One region of the Serratia sp. YWN4 genome, then DNA from elsewhere that is predicted to be linked to it. Evidence: predicted binding sites of a transcription regulator. Region 1 holds the regulator's gene; each other region holds the start of a gene.
What was found. The regulator PurR, encoded in region 1, represses purine synthesis genes. The targets are predictions, from matches to a motif close to CANGCAAACGTTTGCNTG.
Positions count from the first base shown of each region.

Region 2: a site for PurR is predicted at 2,420-2,437, ahead of purE (5-(carboxyamino)imidazole ribonucleotide mutase). Genes of this name have one in related genera too.
Region 3: a site for PurR is predicted at 2,208-2,225, ahead of rfaQ (putative lipopolysaccharide heptosyltransferase III). Genes of this name have one in related genera too.
Region 4: a site for PurR is predicted at 2,072-2,089, ahead of glyA (serine hydroxymethyltransferase). Genes of this name have one in related genera too.

Region 1 is NZ_CM147696.1:2,600,600-2,604,815, reverse strand. It holds gene ACX9GT_RS12420 (IS1182 family transposase) at 1-991, shown strand, start outside; gene cydH (cytochrome bd-I oxidase subunit CydH) at 1,078-1,167, opposite strand; gene purR (HTH-type transcriptional repressor PurR) at 1,490-2,515, shown strand; gene punR (DNA-binding transcriptional activator PunR) at 2,496-3,422, opposite strand; gene punC (purine nucleoside transporter PunC) at 3,536-4,216, shown strand, end outside.
Region 2 is NZ_CM147696.1:1,385,514-1,389,729, reverse strand. It holds gene cysS (cysteine--tRNA ligase) at 1-924, opposite strand, end outside; gene ppiB (peptidylprolyl isomerase B) at 1,162-1,656, shown strand; gene ACX9GT_RS06440 (UDP-2,3-diacylglucosamine diphosphatase) at 1,667-2,389, shown strand; gene purE (5-(carboxyamino)imidazole ribonucleotide mutase) at 2,518-3,042, shown strand; gene purK (5-(carboxyamino)imidazole ribonucleotide synthase) at 3,039-4,106, shown strand.
Region 3 is NZ_CM147696.1:1,743,945-1,748,160, reverse strand. It holds gene ACX9GT_RS08245 (O-antigen ligase family protein) at 1-878, opposite strand, end outside; gene rfaQ (putative lipopolysaccharide heptosyltransferase III) at 920-2,086, opposite strand; gene ompC (porin OmpC) at 2,668-3,768, shown strand; gene ACX9GT_RS08230 (GNAT family N-acetyltransferase) at 3,834-4,216, opposite strand, start outside.
Region 4 is NZ_CM147696.1:3,965,269-3,969,484, reverse strand. It holds gene ACX9GT_RS18595 (c-type cytochrome) at 1-653, shown strand, start outside; gene hmpA (NO-inducible flavohemoprotein) at 696-1,886, opposite strand; gene glyA (serine hydroxymethyltransferase) at 2,193-3,446, shown strand; gene ACX9GT_RS18580 (3-phenylpropionate MFS transporter) at 3,607-4,216, shown strand, end outside.

The sequences.
Region 1 (4,216 bases):
TGAAGAACGTCCGGTGGGCGTCAGTGAATATCTGGAGCAGCTTGATGCTGCCGTGGAGGCCGACAGGAGGAAGCACGAAAAAAAGCCGCTGCCCGCCGTAAAAAAGACGCCAGAAAGCGTCGCCGTTAAGAACACCAAAGTCAGCACCACCGACCCGGAAAGCGGCTTTATGCACCGGGATAACAAACCGAAGGGCTTCTTCTATCTGGACCACCGCACGGTGGACGGGAAGCACGGCATCATCCTGGATACGCATGTGACACCGGGCAATGTCCATGATAGCCAGCCCTTTATCGGGCGACTTGAGCGGCAGGTAGAGCGCTTCGGTCTGGAGCCGGTGGCGGTGGGTGTGGACGCGGGTTACTTCACCGCCGCGGTGTGCCATCTGACACAGGAAATGGGTATCGCGCTGGTTCCCGGCTATCGGCGGCCGCACAAAGGTCAGAATGAGTTCCAGAAAAAGCACTTCAGGTATGATGAGGCACGGGAAGTGTATGTGTGCCCGGCAGGCGAATTGCTGATATATAGCACGACAGACCGTAACGGTTATCAGCATTACCGTTCAGACCCGGCAGTGTGCCAGCGCTGTGAGCAGAGGCAGCAATGTACGCAGAACAGCAAGGCACAGAAAACGATAACGCGGCATGTGTGGGAAGAGGCGAAAGAGGAAGCCAACAGGTTACGGCTGACGAAATGGGGCAAGAAAATCTACGCGCGGCGCAAAGAGACGGTGGAGAGAAGCTTCGCGGATGCGAAACAGCACCATGGCCATCGGTATGCGCGGTTCCGTGGACTGTCAAAAGTGCAGATGCAGTGCCTGCTGGCGGCCACAGCGCAGAATATGAAAAAGATGGCGCTGCTGGCGCTTCTTTATTGTCTTTACCGGTGGTGGAAAGCGTCTTGGGAAGGCCAGAAAGGTGCCTTGGGCGAACAGAAGTCGCCAATGACGGGGTTATGGAAAAATATCGCGATCGCGACCTGCGGTCGCTAAAAAAGAAGAACCCCACCTGAAGAAGTGGGGTTAGTCAGCAGTCTGAAGGCGCAGCATGCTGCGCCTTTATTATTTCTTGGTATGAATCAGTTCAATGCGGCGATAAAACCGAAAACAATAATCATTGCCAAAGCACAAACGGTGGTAATCAATGACATCTTCAAATCGGTATCCATAACGACTCCCTATCAGATTGGCTTCACTAAGCATAAAATCCACATGATTAATGCGTCAAATCATTTTCACACAGTTCGTGACTAAAATCTTGTTATCATTTCCCTCGTTATAATGCCGAATAGATCTTCCACTTTGCGTCGATATGGGACAGAATCCGCAGTTCACAACTGCGTACCGGCAAAATGCCCCTCCTGTTTAAGCGGCTTACGAACTCAGCACTAAAAACTCAGCTTCCGCTTATCTGGAGAGAGATCTACGCAGGCAAACGATTAACATCATACTCACATACCATAACCTGTGGGTTCAGGAGTCATTCTTTAGATGGCAACGATTAAAGATGTAGCCAAACGCGCTGGCGTTTCCACTACCACCGTTTCGCACGTCATCAATAAAACGCGTTTCGTCGCCGAAGAAACAAAAGAGGCCGTTCGGGCTGCGATCAAAGATCTGCACTACTCCCCGAGCGCCGTCGCACGCAGCCTCAAGGTTAACCACACCAAATCGATCGGCTTGCTCGCGACCTCGAGTGAAGCGCCCTACTTTGCTGAAGTAATCGAAGCGGTAGAGAACAGTTGCTACAGCAAAGGCTATACCCTGATCCTCTGTAACTCACACAATAATCTCGACAAGCAGCAGGCCTATCTGGCGATGCTGGCGCAAAAGCGTGTTGATGGCCTGCTGGTGATGTGCTCGGAATACCCAGATCAGTTACTGGGCATGCTGGAGGATTATCGCAATATCCCAATGGTGGTGATGGATTGGGGTGCTGCACGCGGTGATTTTACCGACACCATTATCGATAACGCCTTTGAGGGCGGTTATCTGGCTGGTCGTTATCTGCTGGAGCGTGGCCACCGTGATATCGGCGCTATTCCAGGGCAACTGTCACGCAACACCGGCGGCGGCCGCCATCAGGGGTTCCTGAAGGCGCTGCAAGAGGCCAATGTTGAGGTGCGTGAAGAGTGGATCGTCCAAGGGGATTTTGAACCCGATTCGGGTTACAAGGCCATGCACCAGATCCTGTCGCAGAAGCACCGTCCTACTGCGGTATTCTGCGGGGGCGATATTATGGCAATGGGGGCGATTTGTGCCGCCGACGAACTGGGGCTGCGCGTCCCGCAGGATATTTCGGTGATCGGTTACGATAACGTGCGTAACGCGCGCTATTTCACCCCGGCGCTAACCACCATCCACCAGCCGAAAGAGCGCCTGGGGGAAATGGCTTTCACCATGCTGCTGGATCGCATTATCAGCAAGCGTGAAGAGTCCCAAGTGATTGAAGTGCATCCAAAACTGATCGAGCGCCGTTCCGTGGCCGATGGCCCGTTCATCGATTATCGCCGCTAGTCTCTTCGCTCAGCCACTCCTGGTTGAGCGTTTCACTGTCCCCCAAATACTCCAGTAGCCAAGCCATCGCCGGTGATTGTGCGTTCTGCTGCCAGGTCAGGCAGCAGGCACTGGCGGGAAACGGCTCCTGCAATTGCAAGGCTACCAGTTCCCCGCTTTGCACTAACGGCAGCACGCGATGCGCTGGTACCATGCCAACACACAACCCGCTGCGCAAGCAGTCTACGGCGGAAACCCAATCGGGCACGGTAAGCCGCCGCTGATTATCCAATGACCAAGTCACTCGCTTGGGCAAGTTGCGCGAAGTATCTTCCAACAACAGAGAGGGATAAGGCCGCAGTTGATCGTTGCGCAGCAAACCGCTCAGGCTGGCCAACGGATGTGACGCGCTAACCACACATAGCCAGTTCATAAAGCCCATATCGCGAAAGGCAAAACCACCGCCCACCGGCACCGCGCGCGTGGCCCCGATAGCCATCTCAGCCCGGCCATCCACCAGCGCGTCCCACACGCCGTTAAACACTTCCGGTTGCACCATCAGTTCCACATCGGGGAAGTGGCGATAAAAATCCACTACCAGTTGGCGGCTGCGCTGCGGCTTAACAATAATATCCACTGCGATTTTTAGCTGCCCGCGCCAGCCATTAGCCACCTGCTGACATTGACGGCGTGTATCAAGCATTTTTTTGATAACAGTACGCGCTTCTTTTACAAACAGCGCCCCGGCAGGCGTCAATTCCACATCACGATGACGGCGTTCAAACAGCGGCACCGCCAACCATTGCTCCAATTGTCGCACGGTATAACTCACCGCAGACGGCACACGGTGCAACTCCTGTGCTGCCGCACTGAAACTGCCGGTGCGCGCTACCGCATCAACCACATCGAGTGAATATTCAGACCACATCTCTTTTTGCCTTCAATTTTTTTAATAGCACTTAGCAAATATTACCGTTTCACAAGCAGAGATCCAGCCGGATACACTGGCCGGCGCTAAAAAACCTGCAATAAGAAATATTAATGAGAAATACCATGCAAAATTTTGGATTTATGTTTTATCTCGCTGGCCTGAGTATGCTGGGTTATCTGGCCACCGATATGTATCTGCCCGCCTTTGGTGCCATGCAACAGGATTTGCAAATCTCCGCCAGTGCCATCAGCGCCAGCCTGAGTATCTTTCTGGCTGGTTTCGCCTTTGCCCAACTGGTGTGGGGGCCGCTTTCCGATAAGCTGGGCCGCAAGCCAGTTCTGTTGTTTGGCCTGGCGTTGTTTGCTTTCGGCTGCCTGGGGATGCTATGGGTGCAAAATGCCGTTCAATTGTGGTCATTGCGTTTCATCCAGGCAATTGGAGTCTGCTCTGCCGCCGTAACCTGGCAGGCCATCGTGGTGGATCGCTATCGCGATGGCAAAGTTAACCGTATTTTCGCCACTATCATGCCATTGGTTGCACTTTCCCCAGCATTGGCCCCGCTGATCGGTGCCTGGCTGCTGAATCACCTGGGTTGGCGAGCGATCTTTGCGGTGCTGCTGGGTATCGCTGCCTTGTTGTTCGTCCCAACCCTGCTGCTGAAAGAGACGGCCAGAATCGTACCTTCTGCCGATAAAAAGCCCGGCCTCAGTTTCCTGCAAATCCTGAAGTCTCGGGTTTTCAGCGGCAACGTGATGATCTTTGCTGCCTGCTCTGCCAGCTTCTTTGCCTGG
Region 2 (4,216 bases), 1.2 Mb from region 1:
GTTATCTTCGCTGTAGTTCAACTGGCTGCGATAGTGGCCAGACATCAGGAAGTAACGCACGGTTTCTGCGTCGTAATAGGCCAGCACGTCGCGAATGGTGAAGAAGTTGTTCAATGACTTGGACATCTTCTCTTTATCGATCATCACCATACCGGAGTGCATCCAGTAATTGACGTACGGGCCGTCATGCGCACAGCTGGACTGGGCGATTTCGTTCTCATGGTGCGGGAACATCAGATCGGAACCGCCACCGTGAATATCGAAATGGGTGCCAAGCTGTTTGCCGTTCATCGCCGAACACTCAATGTGCCAGCCTGGGCGGCCAGCGCCCCACGGGGATTCCCAGCTTGGTTCGCCCGGTTTGGACATTTTCCACAGCACAAAGTCCATCGGGTTGCGTTTCACGTCATCCACTTCAACACGCGCCCCGGCCTGCAACTGCTCCAGATCCTGACGCGACAGCAAGCCGTAGTCTGGATCGCTGTCGATAGAGAACATCACATCGCCGTTGCTGGCGACATACGCGTGATCGCGCGCGATCAAACGCTGGGTGATCTCGATAATTTCATGGATGTGGTGCGTAGCGCGCGGTTCCAGATCCGGGCGCTCGATCAGCAGCGAATCAAAATCCGCATGCATCTCTGCCAGCATCCGCGTGGTCAGTTGATCGCAGGTTTCGCCGTTCTCTGCCGCGCGGCGGATAATTTTATCGTCCACATCGGTGACGTTGCGCACATAGTTGAGCGAATAGCCGAGATAACGCAGGTAGCGCGCCACCACGTCGAAAGCCACAAAGGTACGCCCATGGCCGATGTGACACAGGTCATAAATGGTTACCCCGCACACGTACATGCCCACGTTACCGGCATGAATAGGCTTGAATTCCTCTTTTTGACGACTCAGGGTATTGAAGATCTTTAGCATCAGGGTATTCCGTGGTGTGCAATGTTGATCGGGTTAACCCACGTATTGAAACCCGAAAGGCTGAGCTAATGCAAGGTTAAGCCCAAGGATTGCTGATTTCAGCGACAGAAAGCGGCATAAAATCAGAGTTCCGCCCATGGGTTCGATTGCTGACTCACTCATTGAGATATGTTATAAAGCCGGTCTGATCGTTCACCTCAGATGTGAAATCTCACTTCATCTTGTTAGGACTAAACTATGGTTACTTTCCACACCAATCACGGCGACATCGTTATCAAAACCTTCGCTGAGCAAGCGCCGGTTACCGTTGAAAACTTCCTGAGCTACTGCCGTGAAGGTTTTTACGACAACACCATCTTCCACCGTGTGATTAACGGCTTTATGGTGCAGGGCGGTGGTTTTGAAGCTGGCATGCGTCAGAAAGACACCAAAGCCACCATCAAAAACGAAGCCAACAACGGCCTGAAAAACACTCGTGGCACCTTGGCGATGGCGCGTACCAACGATCCACACTCTGCTACCGCACAGTTCTTTATCAACGTGGTGGATAACGACTTCCTGAACTTCCGTGGCGAAAACGCCCAGGGTTGGGGTTACTGCGTGTTCGCCGAAGTGGCAGAAGGCCTGGACGTGGTCGACAAAATCAAAGGCGTGAAAACCGGCCGCAGCGGCATGCACCAGGACGTGCCGGTGGAAGATGTGGTGATCACCAGCGTTACCATCAGCGAGTAATCGCCGCCGCATGAGCACACTGTTTATCGCAGATTTGCATCTATGCGCACAGGAACCGGCAATCACTGCCGGTTTTCTGCGTTTTTTGCAGCGTGAAGCCGTTCACGCCGATGCGTTATACATTCTGGGCGATCTGTTCGAAGCCTGGATTGGTGACGACGATCCTGAACCTTTGCACGGTGAAATCGCCGCGGCGTTAAAAGCGCTGCAATTGGCTGGCACCCCCTGCTACTTTATCCACGGCAACCGCGATTTCTTGCTCGGCGAGCGTTTCGCCCAGGCCAGCGGCATGATCCTGCTGCCGGAACAACAGGTGGTTGAGCTGTATGGCCGCAGAATCCTGATCATGCACGGCGATACTTTGTGTACCGACGATCAAGCGTATCAGGAATTCCGCCGTAAAGTGCATAACACCTGGATCCAGAAGCTGTTTCTGGTTCTGCCGTTGCGCTGGCGTCTGAATATCGCCGCCAAAATGCGCGCGCGCAGCCAACAAACCAATCAGTATAAGTCTGAAGCGATCATGGACGTTAATCCACAGGCCGTTGAGCAAGCGATGCTGCACCACAACGTACACTGGCTGATCCACGGGCACACCCATCGCCCAGCGATCCATCCGCTTACGCTGAGTACGGGCAAGGCCCAGCGTGCGGTGCTAGGAGCCTGGCATGTGGAAGGTTCAATGATTAAAGTGACGCCAGAAGCCGTTGAACTGATCGCATTCCCTTTCTGACAATTCGGTACTTTTGACGGCAAAACCCACGACGCAACCGTTTTCCTCGCCATACACTCATGATATGCTCTAGGCCCTCATCCGGCCTGCCGGGCCGACATCTGTACAACGACAGGAGCCATACCCACATGGGAGCCAACGCTGCTTCAGCCACCAATGCTGAGGTTAAAATCGCAATTGTAATGGGATCAAAAAGTGACTGGGCCACCATGCAGTTTGCGGCCGAAGTCCTGACTATGCTCGATGTCCCGTTCCATGTCGAAGTCGTCTCCGCCCATCGCACGCCAGACAAACTGTTCAGCTTTGCCGAACAGGCGAGCGCCAAGGGTTTGGATGTGATCATCGCCGGTGCCGGTGGTGCAGCGCATCTGCCGGGCATGCTGGCGGCGAAAACGCTGGTTCCGGTGCTGGGTGTTCCAGTACAAAGCGCCGCGTTGAGCGGCGTCGACAGCCTGTATTCGATAGTGCAGATGCCACGCGGCATTCCCGTCGGCACGCTGGCGATTGGTAAAGCCGGTGCGGCGAATGCTGGCTTGTTGGCGGCGCAAATCCTGGCATTGCACGACGCAGCACTGGCACAGCGTTTAGCCGCCTGGCGTCAAGCGCAAACTGACGATGTGCTGAATAACCCAGACCCGCGGGAGGAAGCATGAAGCCGGTTTGCGTACTGGGTAATGGCCAACTGGGGCGCATGCTGCGTCAGGCTGGCGAACCACTGGGGATTGCGGTTTATCCGGTAGGCATCGACGCCGAACCGGAAGCGGTACCCTATCAGAACAGCGTGATCACCGCCGAGATCGAACGCTGGCCAGAAACCGCGCTAACGCGCGAACTCGCCACCCACAGCAACTTCGTCAACCGCGATATTTTCCCACGTTTGGCCGATCGCCTGACGCAAAAACAACTGCTCGATCAACTTAATCTGGCTACCGCCCCGTGGCAACTGCTGGCAAGCAGCGATCAATGGCCACAGGTGTTTGCCAATTTGGGTGAATTGGCGATCGTTAAACGCCGCGTCGGCGGTTACGATGGTCGTGGGCAGTGGCGTTTACGCCCAGGCCAGCAAAACCAGTTACCGGCCGATGCTTACGGCGAATGTATTGTCGAACAGGGGATCAATTTCTCTGGCGAAGTGTCTCTGGTGGGCGCGCGCGGCCATGATGGCCGGTCGGTGTTCTATCCGTTGACCCACAATCTGCATGAAGACGGCATCCTGCGCACCAGCGTGGTTCTGCCGCAGCCAAACCCGGCGTTGCAGCAGCAGGCTGAGCAGATGCTGTCGGCGATCCTCAATGAATTGAACTACGTTGGCGTGATGGCGATGGAGTGCTTTATCGTCGGCGATCGCCTGTTGATCAACGAACTGGCACCACGGGTACACAACAGCGGGCATTGGACGCAGAACGGTTCATCGATCAGCCAGTTTGAACTGCATTTACGTGCCATTCTTGATTTGCCACTGCCCACGCCGGTGGTCAATACGCCGTCGGTGATGGTCAACCTGATTGGCACGGCGGTGAATCTGCAATGGCTGGCTCTGCCGCTGGTGCATCTGCACTGGTATGAGAAAGAGGTGCGCGCAGGCCGCAAGGTTGGGCACTTGAATCTCAACGATCCCGATGCCGCATCGTTACAGCAGGCATTGCAAGCCTTGGCACCCTTGCTGCCAGCCGAATACCAAAGTGGTTTGGCCTGGGCGCAACAAAAGCTGGGGTAATGGCTCCCCAAATCCCCTCCGTTCAAACCAGCCAATCGCCCCCTTTACGGGGGCAAATACCTCTTCAATACGGCTTTGCCTAATTCAACATCGTCTATTCTATTCAGTAG
Region 3 (4,216 bases), 860 kb from region 1:
ATCAGGCGTAACGATTCACGGGCGAAAGCGGTACGCTGCCCCATTGAGTTGTCACAGGCCTCATAAGCCTGGTCAGCCGATGCCAGCACACAGTGGCGAATCTCTTGCAGGCCCAGCGTCAGGCGTTCCGTAGCACGATTCGGTATCAGAACCAGAGCCAGGGCAACCAGCAGACAACACACGAAAACCCCGATACGTTGCCAGCGGGGTAACGTCAACAACAGCCAAAGCCCCACACCGACCAACAGCGCCACGTAACCGGTACGCCCTTGCACCATCAGCAACACATTGGCCGTCGCCAACCCAACCAGTACCGCGTATCCCGCGCGTTTCAGGCCAGATTGCGTAAACGCACGAGACAGCCACAGCAAAGCAGCGAACGCCATAAATACGTTTTGGGTTATTTGCAGTTTGAAAACCGTAGGGTTCAATGGATCAAGGCCGCCCAGCGTGACATGCCCGACACCCGACGTCAGACTGACGGCCAGTATCACAGCATTGGCCAGCAAGAATCCGTTGATAAACCGGGTAAGTAACCGAAAGTCAGTCAGGAAGAACAGCGACAACGGCAGCACATATAGCAGCTTTTGATATTTACCGACCATCTTCGGGCCATAGTCATGATGCTGGGTCAGCAACGAGAGGGCCAGCAGGGCAAACATCAAGGCAGGCAACCAGATCAACGGGTGTTTGAGCAATGGCATCACATGGCGAAAATCCCGTTGCCACAGTAAGCAGACCACGACCAGCCCCAACGCGATATTCATCAGTGCGTTGGAGGTTGGCAAAGAGGTACCGAGTAAAAATGCGGTGAAGCTAAACAACCGAAAACGGCCTAGGGTGAAGGGGGATGCAGAAAACAGGTTTGTCGATGACATGGCGATAGACTTATATCAGAGTGGATTGAGCACGGTGTCGGTCACTGTGCAGCAGACGCTGTGGCCGAGTTCACGAGTTGATGATCAATGGCACGGATGACCGCCTCAACCGGGATAGCCTCCAGATAGCGTTCCGGGGTATCGGTGTCTATCTCGTCAGGCATGGGTAACGGGCGATAATCTCCTGCCCACAATAGGGTATATGGAGCCTGCCAGGGCGACCACTGCGCTAAGTTACTGGGGCCGAACAAGACGACTGAGGGGATTTGCAGGGCCGCCGCCATGTGCATCGGCACCGAATCCACACCGATAAACAGCTTCGCCCGATCCATCAACGCCGCAAGCTCCGGTAAGTCCAGTCGGCCCGCCAAGTTGGCCACCCGTTGCAACTGGGTACACCCCGCCAGAATGGCGGCAACCATGGCGATTTCATCCGCAGAGCGCCCTCCGGTCAGCACCACAGTTTCCCCCCTGGCGGTGAGGTGGTTGATAACCTGCGTGAATCCCAAAATCGACCAGGTCTTGAACGCCCAGCGGGCAGTGGGTTGGATCAGCACAAAGTTCGTCAAAGGATAACGCTGGCTGAGCCTGTCAACCTCATCAATATCGCACTGCCGGTAAGCCTGCTTCACTCGGGTTATCAGGGTAGGTAAGGCCAACGGTACCAGAATATCGAGATTATTCAGCACGGTATGCTGTTGTTTATGCCCATCAACCTCCACCAGCAGGGAATGGCAGGCACGCCACAACCGGTTGTGGCGTGTGGGATAACGAAAGCCCAGACTGAAGGTCGGTTTCAGAAAACGACAATACAAGGCCGCCCGCCACTGGTCGGACAGATTGATGATCAGGTCATAGCGAGCGCTACGTAGGCTGTTCCACAGGGCGTGTTCACCACGATATTGTACCTTGCAGCTTTGGTGTTTAAGACTGCGATCTACGGTATAAGCCAGGTAAACATCCCGATTACCCGCCAGCATCGCTTCCGTGCCGTCATACACCAAGACGTCAATCAGCGCATTGGGGTAATTGACCCGCAACGTTCTGAGCAGAGGTGTGGTCAGCAGGACATCGCCAAAATGACGCAACTTGATAACCAGGATGCGCTGTACCTGCTCACGATGCAGCAACAGATTGGGGAGTCGACTGTCAGGTAACAGGGCTTGGCAAGCCCCCGTCGATAAGGTTGAAGATGGGGTTATCGTCATATTTCGTTGTCCTGGAACAATACAGAAGCCTCCTTTTTTCACGGATATCGAGACAACCCTCACTCGTAGGCAATACGGTTGGCCTATCTCCGCAAAACAGCGTGAAGAGTCATCAGTTCGGCAGGCACCTCGTCGCCTGCGTATTTCACTGCGTTAGCATGCTACATCTATCGATAATACAGATCAATAAATCAATATTGATCGTTATAATCAACCAAAAGCATGGTTCAATCAAACCGTATTGATCGTTTTTATCTATCAAAAATCATATCAGCATCACTGAAATGGCATAACAGGAGGGAGAAGGGAAGCACCTGTAGCAGGCGGTGCAGTATCAGTCGATAATTGGCGTAATAGGCAAGATCGGCACCGGTAAATCCAGTCTGGAAGTGGTTAACCTTAACCGAAACAGCATTAACCCAACACATTATTTCCCCCTGCCATACAGATATAAATAATCTGTCATAAATAGATCACACAACTACGGTAAAAATGCTGCGTTGCGAACGATCAGGCAGCACATTAAAGCCGTAACACAACTGATGATAAGCGTCTTTCAATCATATAAAGCAGGGAAAACCATGAAACCTAATCTTCTTGCCGTTATTATTCCGGCACTTTTAATTGCTCAGGCCGCACAGGCAGCAGAAATCTACAATAAAGACGGCAATAAGCTTGATTTTTATGGTCGTGTAAAAGCACTGCATTATTTTTCTGATGATACCGGTAGCGACGGTGATAAAACTTACGTCCGTATCGGTTTTAAAGGTGCGACACAAATTAACGATCTGCTGACCGGCTATGGCCAGTGGGAATATCAGATTGCGGCCAACCACAGCGAAGCTGATGGCACAAGAGACACCAGAACCCGCCTCGGTTTTGCCGGTCTGAAAATGAAAGATTTTGGCTCGTTTGATTATGGCCGTAACTACGGCGTCATTTATGATGTCGGCTCATTTACCGACATGTTGCCGGAGTTTGGTGCAGACTCCTTTATCAAGACCGACAACTTTATGACCGGCCGAACTACCGGCGTGGCAACCTACCGTAACAGCAACTTCTTTGGTATGGTCGATGGCCTGAAGTTTGCTTTGCAATATCAGGGGAAAAACGAGAACGATCGCGGCGATAACCTCAGCAAAGCCAATGGTGATGGTTTCGGTCTGTCTTCCAGCTATGAAATCATTGATGGCCTGACTTTTGGTGCTGCCTATGCAGCCTCTAACCGAACCGAAGGCCAGAAGTTGAGCAGTTACGGTAAGGGTGAAAAGGCTGAAATCTGGGCAACCGGGGTGAAGTATGATGCCAACAGCGTCTATCTGGCGGCCAACTATGCCGAAACCCATAACCTGACGGCGATTTCAGGTACCGCAACCATTAATAATGCGGCCAGCAAAGTGAGTGGTTTTGCCAATAAAACCCAGAACGTGGAACTGGTTGCCCAATATCAATTTGATTTTGGCCTGCGCCCATCGCTGGCTTACGTACAGTCCAAAGCTAAAGATATTGAAAATATCGGCGATACCGATCTGGTAAAATATTTTGATGTCGGGAGCTATTACTACTTCAATAAAAACATGTCCACCTATGTGGATTATAAAATCAATCGGCTCAACAGCGATAATAAGCTGGGGCTGAAAACGGATAACGTGATCGCTGTGGCTCTGACCTATCAGTTTTAATATGTAACCACCACTGCAAATTTCTCTTATTGAATTACTTTACCGGGCTGCTGCGCCCGGTTTTTTCATGACAGTGTTTTCTGCCAGAATAAAGCACGCCCCGTCGTTTCCTGTAATTGATAACCGGCAAAACCAAATTTACGATAGCTGGCTTGCGCCACTGCATTCCCCTCCAGCACTTCCAGCGTGATCTTGCAACAGCCACGCTGGCGCGCTTCAACCTCTACCGCCGCTAGCAGATGCTGGCTGATGCCCAAACCACGAAAAGCAGAGGCAACCGCCAGATCGTGAATATTCAGCAACGGCTGGCAACTGAAGGTGGAAAAACCTTCAAAACAGTTGGCCAACCCGGCTCCATTACCCTCCACCAACGCCAGCAGCGTCAGGGCAAACGGCCGTTTTGCCAGTTCAGCCACCAGATGGGTACGGGCATAATCACTTAGCGGTT
Region 4 (4,216 bases), 1.4 Mb from region 1:
ATTGCGGCAGTTGCCACACGCCACGCGGTTGGGCCATGCAGGAAAAAGGGCTGGACGATAAAACGCCGGAGTTCCTGAGCGGAGCAGAACTGGACGGCTGGTATGCGCCGGGCATACGCGGGTTGCAGCAGGATGAAGTGTTCTCCCTGCTGAAAAGCGGGCGCAGCCAACATGCGGCGGTGGCCGGGCCAATGAGCGAGGTGGTGGTTCACAGTACTCAATATTTCAGCGATGCCGATCTGAACAGCATTGCGCTATACCTGCATAGCCTGACGGCGGCAGCATCGCAAACGGCTAGGGTGCCGTTTGCCGCGCTCAGCACCCTGGAAGCTGGCAGGCAGACCTATGCCACCTATTGCTCAACCTGCCATGGTGACGCAGGGCGGGGCAGTGATCATGTAATTCCTGCCTTGGCAGGCAACTTGACGGTGACGGCAGAGAATCCGCTGACTGCGCTGCGAGTGGTGCTGGAAGGCGCACATACCCCAATTACCCAGCAGGGAACGACTGTGATCATGCCGGGCTATGGTTGGGTGCTGACCGATTCGGACGCTGCGGAGTTGATGAGTTATATCCGTGGCAGTTGGGGAAATCAGGCTGCGCCAGTTACGGCTGAGCAGGTTAAGGCGGCCCGTGCGTTGAAGGCACAGTAAAACAAGCAGGGTGCGGTTTGGTTTGTGCCGCACCCTGTACTCTTACAGCACCTTATGTGGGCCAAAGCATTCGTAGTGGATACGCTCGGCTGCCACACCCATCGCCAGCAACTGCTGGGCAATAAACTGCATAAACGGCACCGGGCCACAGAAGTAGTAATGCATCTGCGGGTTATTCAAGGTGGCACGCAGTGTGCTGAGATCCATCAGGCCACGGCGGTGGTAATCACGCTCTGCCACATCATCTGCACCAGGTTCCCGATACCAGACATGGCGGCTCAGGTTTGGCATGCGCTCGGCGATCTCCGCTACTTCGTCGGCAAAGGCATGAACCGCGCCGTTCTCTGCGGCATGCAGCCAATGAATCTCGCCCTGATGCTGATTTTTGTGCAGGCTATTGAGCATGCCCAGCATCGGGGTCTGGCCAACGCCAGCGGAAATCAGCGCCACCGGCGTGGTGGGCTCAACTTCCAGGAAGAAATCACCGTGTGGCGGCGCGATATGAATGATGTCACCTTCTTTGGCCTGCTGGTGCAGGAAGTTGGAAACCGCGCCCTGATCCTCACGTTTTACCGCGATACGGTAATATTCGCCGTTTGGCGCAGCGGTCAGTGAATACTGGCGTATTTCCTGATGTTCCAGGCTGGCATCGTTGATATACACCGCCAGATACTGACCCGGTTTGAAATCTGCCACCTTGCCACCGTCTACCGGTGCCAACATGAAGCTGCAAATCACCTCACTTTCCGGCTGCTTTTTGACGATGCGGAATGCACGCAGATCGCGCCAGCCGCCGTTGCTGTTTTCACTTTCCTGGTAGATCTGGCCTTCGCGCTGGATAAAAACGTTCGCCAATACGCCATAGGCTTTGCCCCAGGCGTCCAGCACTTCCTGGCCGGGGCTGAGCATTTCGTCCAACGTTGCCAGCAGATGGCTGCCGACAATCTGATACTGATCCGGCTGAATGTTGAAGCTGGCATGCTTCTGCGCAATGCGCTCTACCGCTGGCAGCAGTGCCGCCAGATTTTCCAGGTTGCTGGCGTAGGCGCAGATGGCATCAAACAAAGCCTGGCGCTGATCGCCGTTGCGCTGATTGCTCATATTGAAAATATCTTTCAATTCAGGGTGATGGGAGAACATACGATCGTAGAAGTGGGCGGTGAGTTTCGGGCCGGTTGCGACAAGTAGAGGGATGGTGGATTTTACGGTGGCGATGGTTTGGCTATCCAGCATGGAATCGCTCCTTGGGGTGATTTTAAATGATGCATTTTAAATGCATGTTATTGGTTTCAACCAGGCTTGTAAATACCCGTGTTTATCGGCGATTCACCGAACATGAAAAAACCGCACAATCATGATGAGTAAAAGTCCGTTGCCAATAAAGGGGTATTTAGTGGCGCAAAGCCTTGTGCCGCCTAAAGCCAATCGTTTGCGTAAAAACCTCTGTCAAGACCTATCCTCGGTGGGGGGAAACAGTTTACACTGTTGCCCAGAACCCAAACGGGTAGTTATTTGGTGATTTAAGTCAGGAGATGCCGGATGTTAAAGCGTGAAATGAACATTGCTGATTATGATGCCGAACTGTGGGCAGCCATGGAGCAGGAAGTGGTGCGTCAGGAAGAGCATATTGAGCTGATTGCGTCTGAGAACTACACCAGCCCGCGCGTGATGCAGGCTCAGGGTTCCCAACTGACCAACAAATACGCAGAAGGCTATCCGGGCAAGCGCTATTACGGCGGTTGCGAATATGTGGATATCGTTGAGCAACTGGCGATCGATCGTGCCAAAGCGCTGTTCGGCGCAGATTATGCCAACGTCCAGCCGCACTCCGGCTCACAAGCTAACTTTGCGGTTTACACCGCGCTGCTGCAACCGGGCGACACCATTCTGGGGATGAACCTGGCACACGGTGGCCACCTGACTCACGGTTCACCGGTTAACCTGTCCGGCAAACTGTATAACGTGGTGCCTTACGGCATCGACGAAAAAGGGCAGATCGACTATGACGATCTGGCCAAGCAGGCGCAGACTCACAAGCCAAAAATGATCATCGGTGGCTTCTCCGCGTTCTCCGGCATTGTTGACTGGGCAAAAATGCGTGAAATCGCCGACAGCATCGGTGCTTACCTGTTTGTGGATATGGCGCACGTTGCTGGCCTGATCGCGGCCGATGTCTACCCTAACCCGGTTCCTCACGCGCATGTTGTGACCACTACGACCCATAAAACCCTGGCGGGCCCGCGTGGCGGCCTGATCCTGGCGAAGGGCGGTGATGAAGAGTTCTACAAGAAGCTGAACTCTGCGGTGTTCCCTGGCGGCCAGGGCGGCCCGCTGATGCACGTGATCGCTGGTAAAGCGGTAGCGCTGAAAGAAGCGATGGAGCCTGAGTTCAAGGTGTACCAGCAGAAAGTGGCAACCAACGCTAAAGCGATGGTAGAAGTATTCCTGGCACGTGGCTACAAAGTGGTTTCCGGTGGTACCCATAACCACCTGTTCCTGCTGGATCTGGTGGACAAAAACCTGACCGGTAAAGAAGCCGATGCCGCGCTGGGCCGTGCCAATATCACCGTTAACAAAAACAGCGTGCCAAACGATCCGAAGAGCCCATTTGTGACTTCCGGTATCCGTATCGGTACTCCTGCGGTAACCCGCCGCGGCTTCCAAGAAGCCGATGTGCGTGAGTTGGCTGGTTGGATTTGCGACGTGCTGGACAATATCAACGACGAAGCCACCATCGAACGCACCAAGAAGAAAGTGCTCGATATCTGTGCGCGTCTGCCGGTTTACGCATAATTACGCTGAGCTGCATACTGAGAAACCCGCTGCGGCGGGTTTTTTTACGCTTATTGCCAGCAAACTGTGAACTACTTTGCACTCCAATCCTTTGAGGGTGAATGAGGATTGCTACAGTGTGTGAGCTCTGTCAAAGTATCGCCCTCACCCCGGAGGGAACATGGTTCTGCAATCAACGCGTTGGCTCGCTATCAGCTATTTCACTTATTTCTTCTCTTATGGCATTTTTCTTCCGTTCTGGAGTGTCTGGCTAAAAGGTGAGGGCATCCCGCCGGAAACTATCGGCATTTTGCTGGGGGCTGGGCTGGTGGCTCGTTTCCTGGGGAGCCTGCTGATTGCACCGCGCGTCAAGGATCCTTCCCATTTAGTCACCGCACTGCGCCTTTTAGCCCTGCTGACGCTGGCATTCGCCATTGGCTTCTGTTTTGGTAACGGCTGGGCCTGGCTGATGCTGGTGATTGCCGGTTTCAACCTGTTCTTCTCACCGCTGGTACCCTTGACCGATGCGCTGGCAGCTACCTGGCAGCGGCAGATCACGCTGGATTATGGTCGGGTGCGGCTGTGGGGATCGCTGGCCTTTGTGATCGGTTCGGCGCTGACCGGCAAGCTGGTGTCCGTTTGGGGTCATAATGCGATTTTGTACAGCTTGCTGCTCAGCCTGTTGGTAATGTTGCTGGGGATGCTGCTGAAACCCAGCGTGATGCCGCAGGGTGAGGTGCGTGCCCAGAATGAAACCAGCCGCTCCTGGCGTGAGTTGCTCAGTGAAGGGC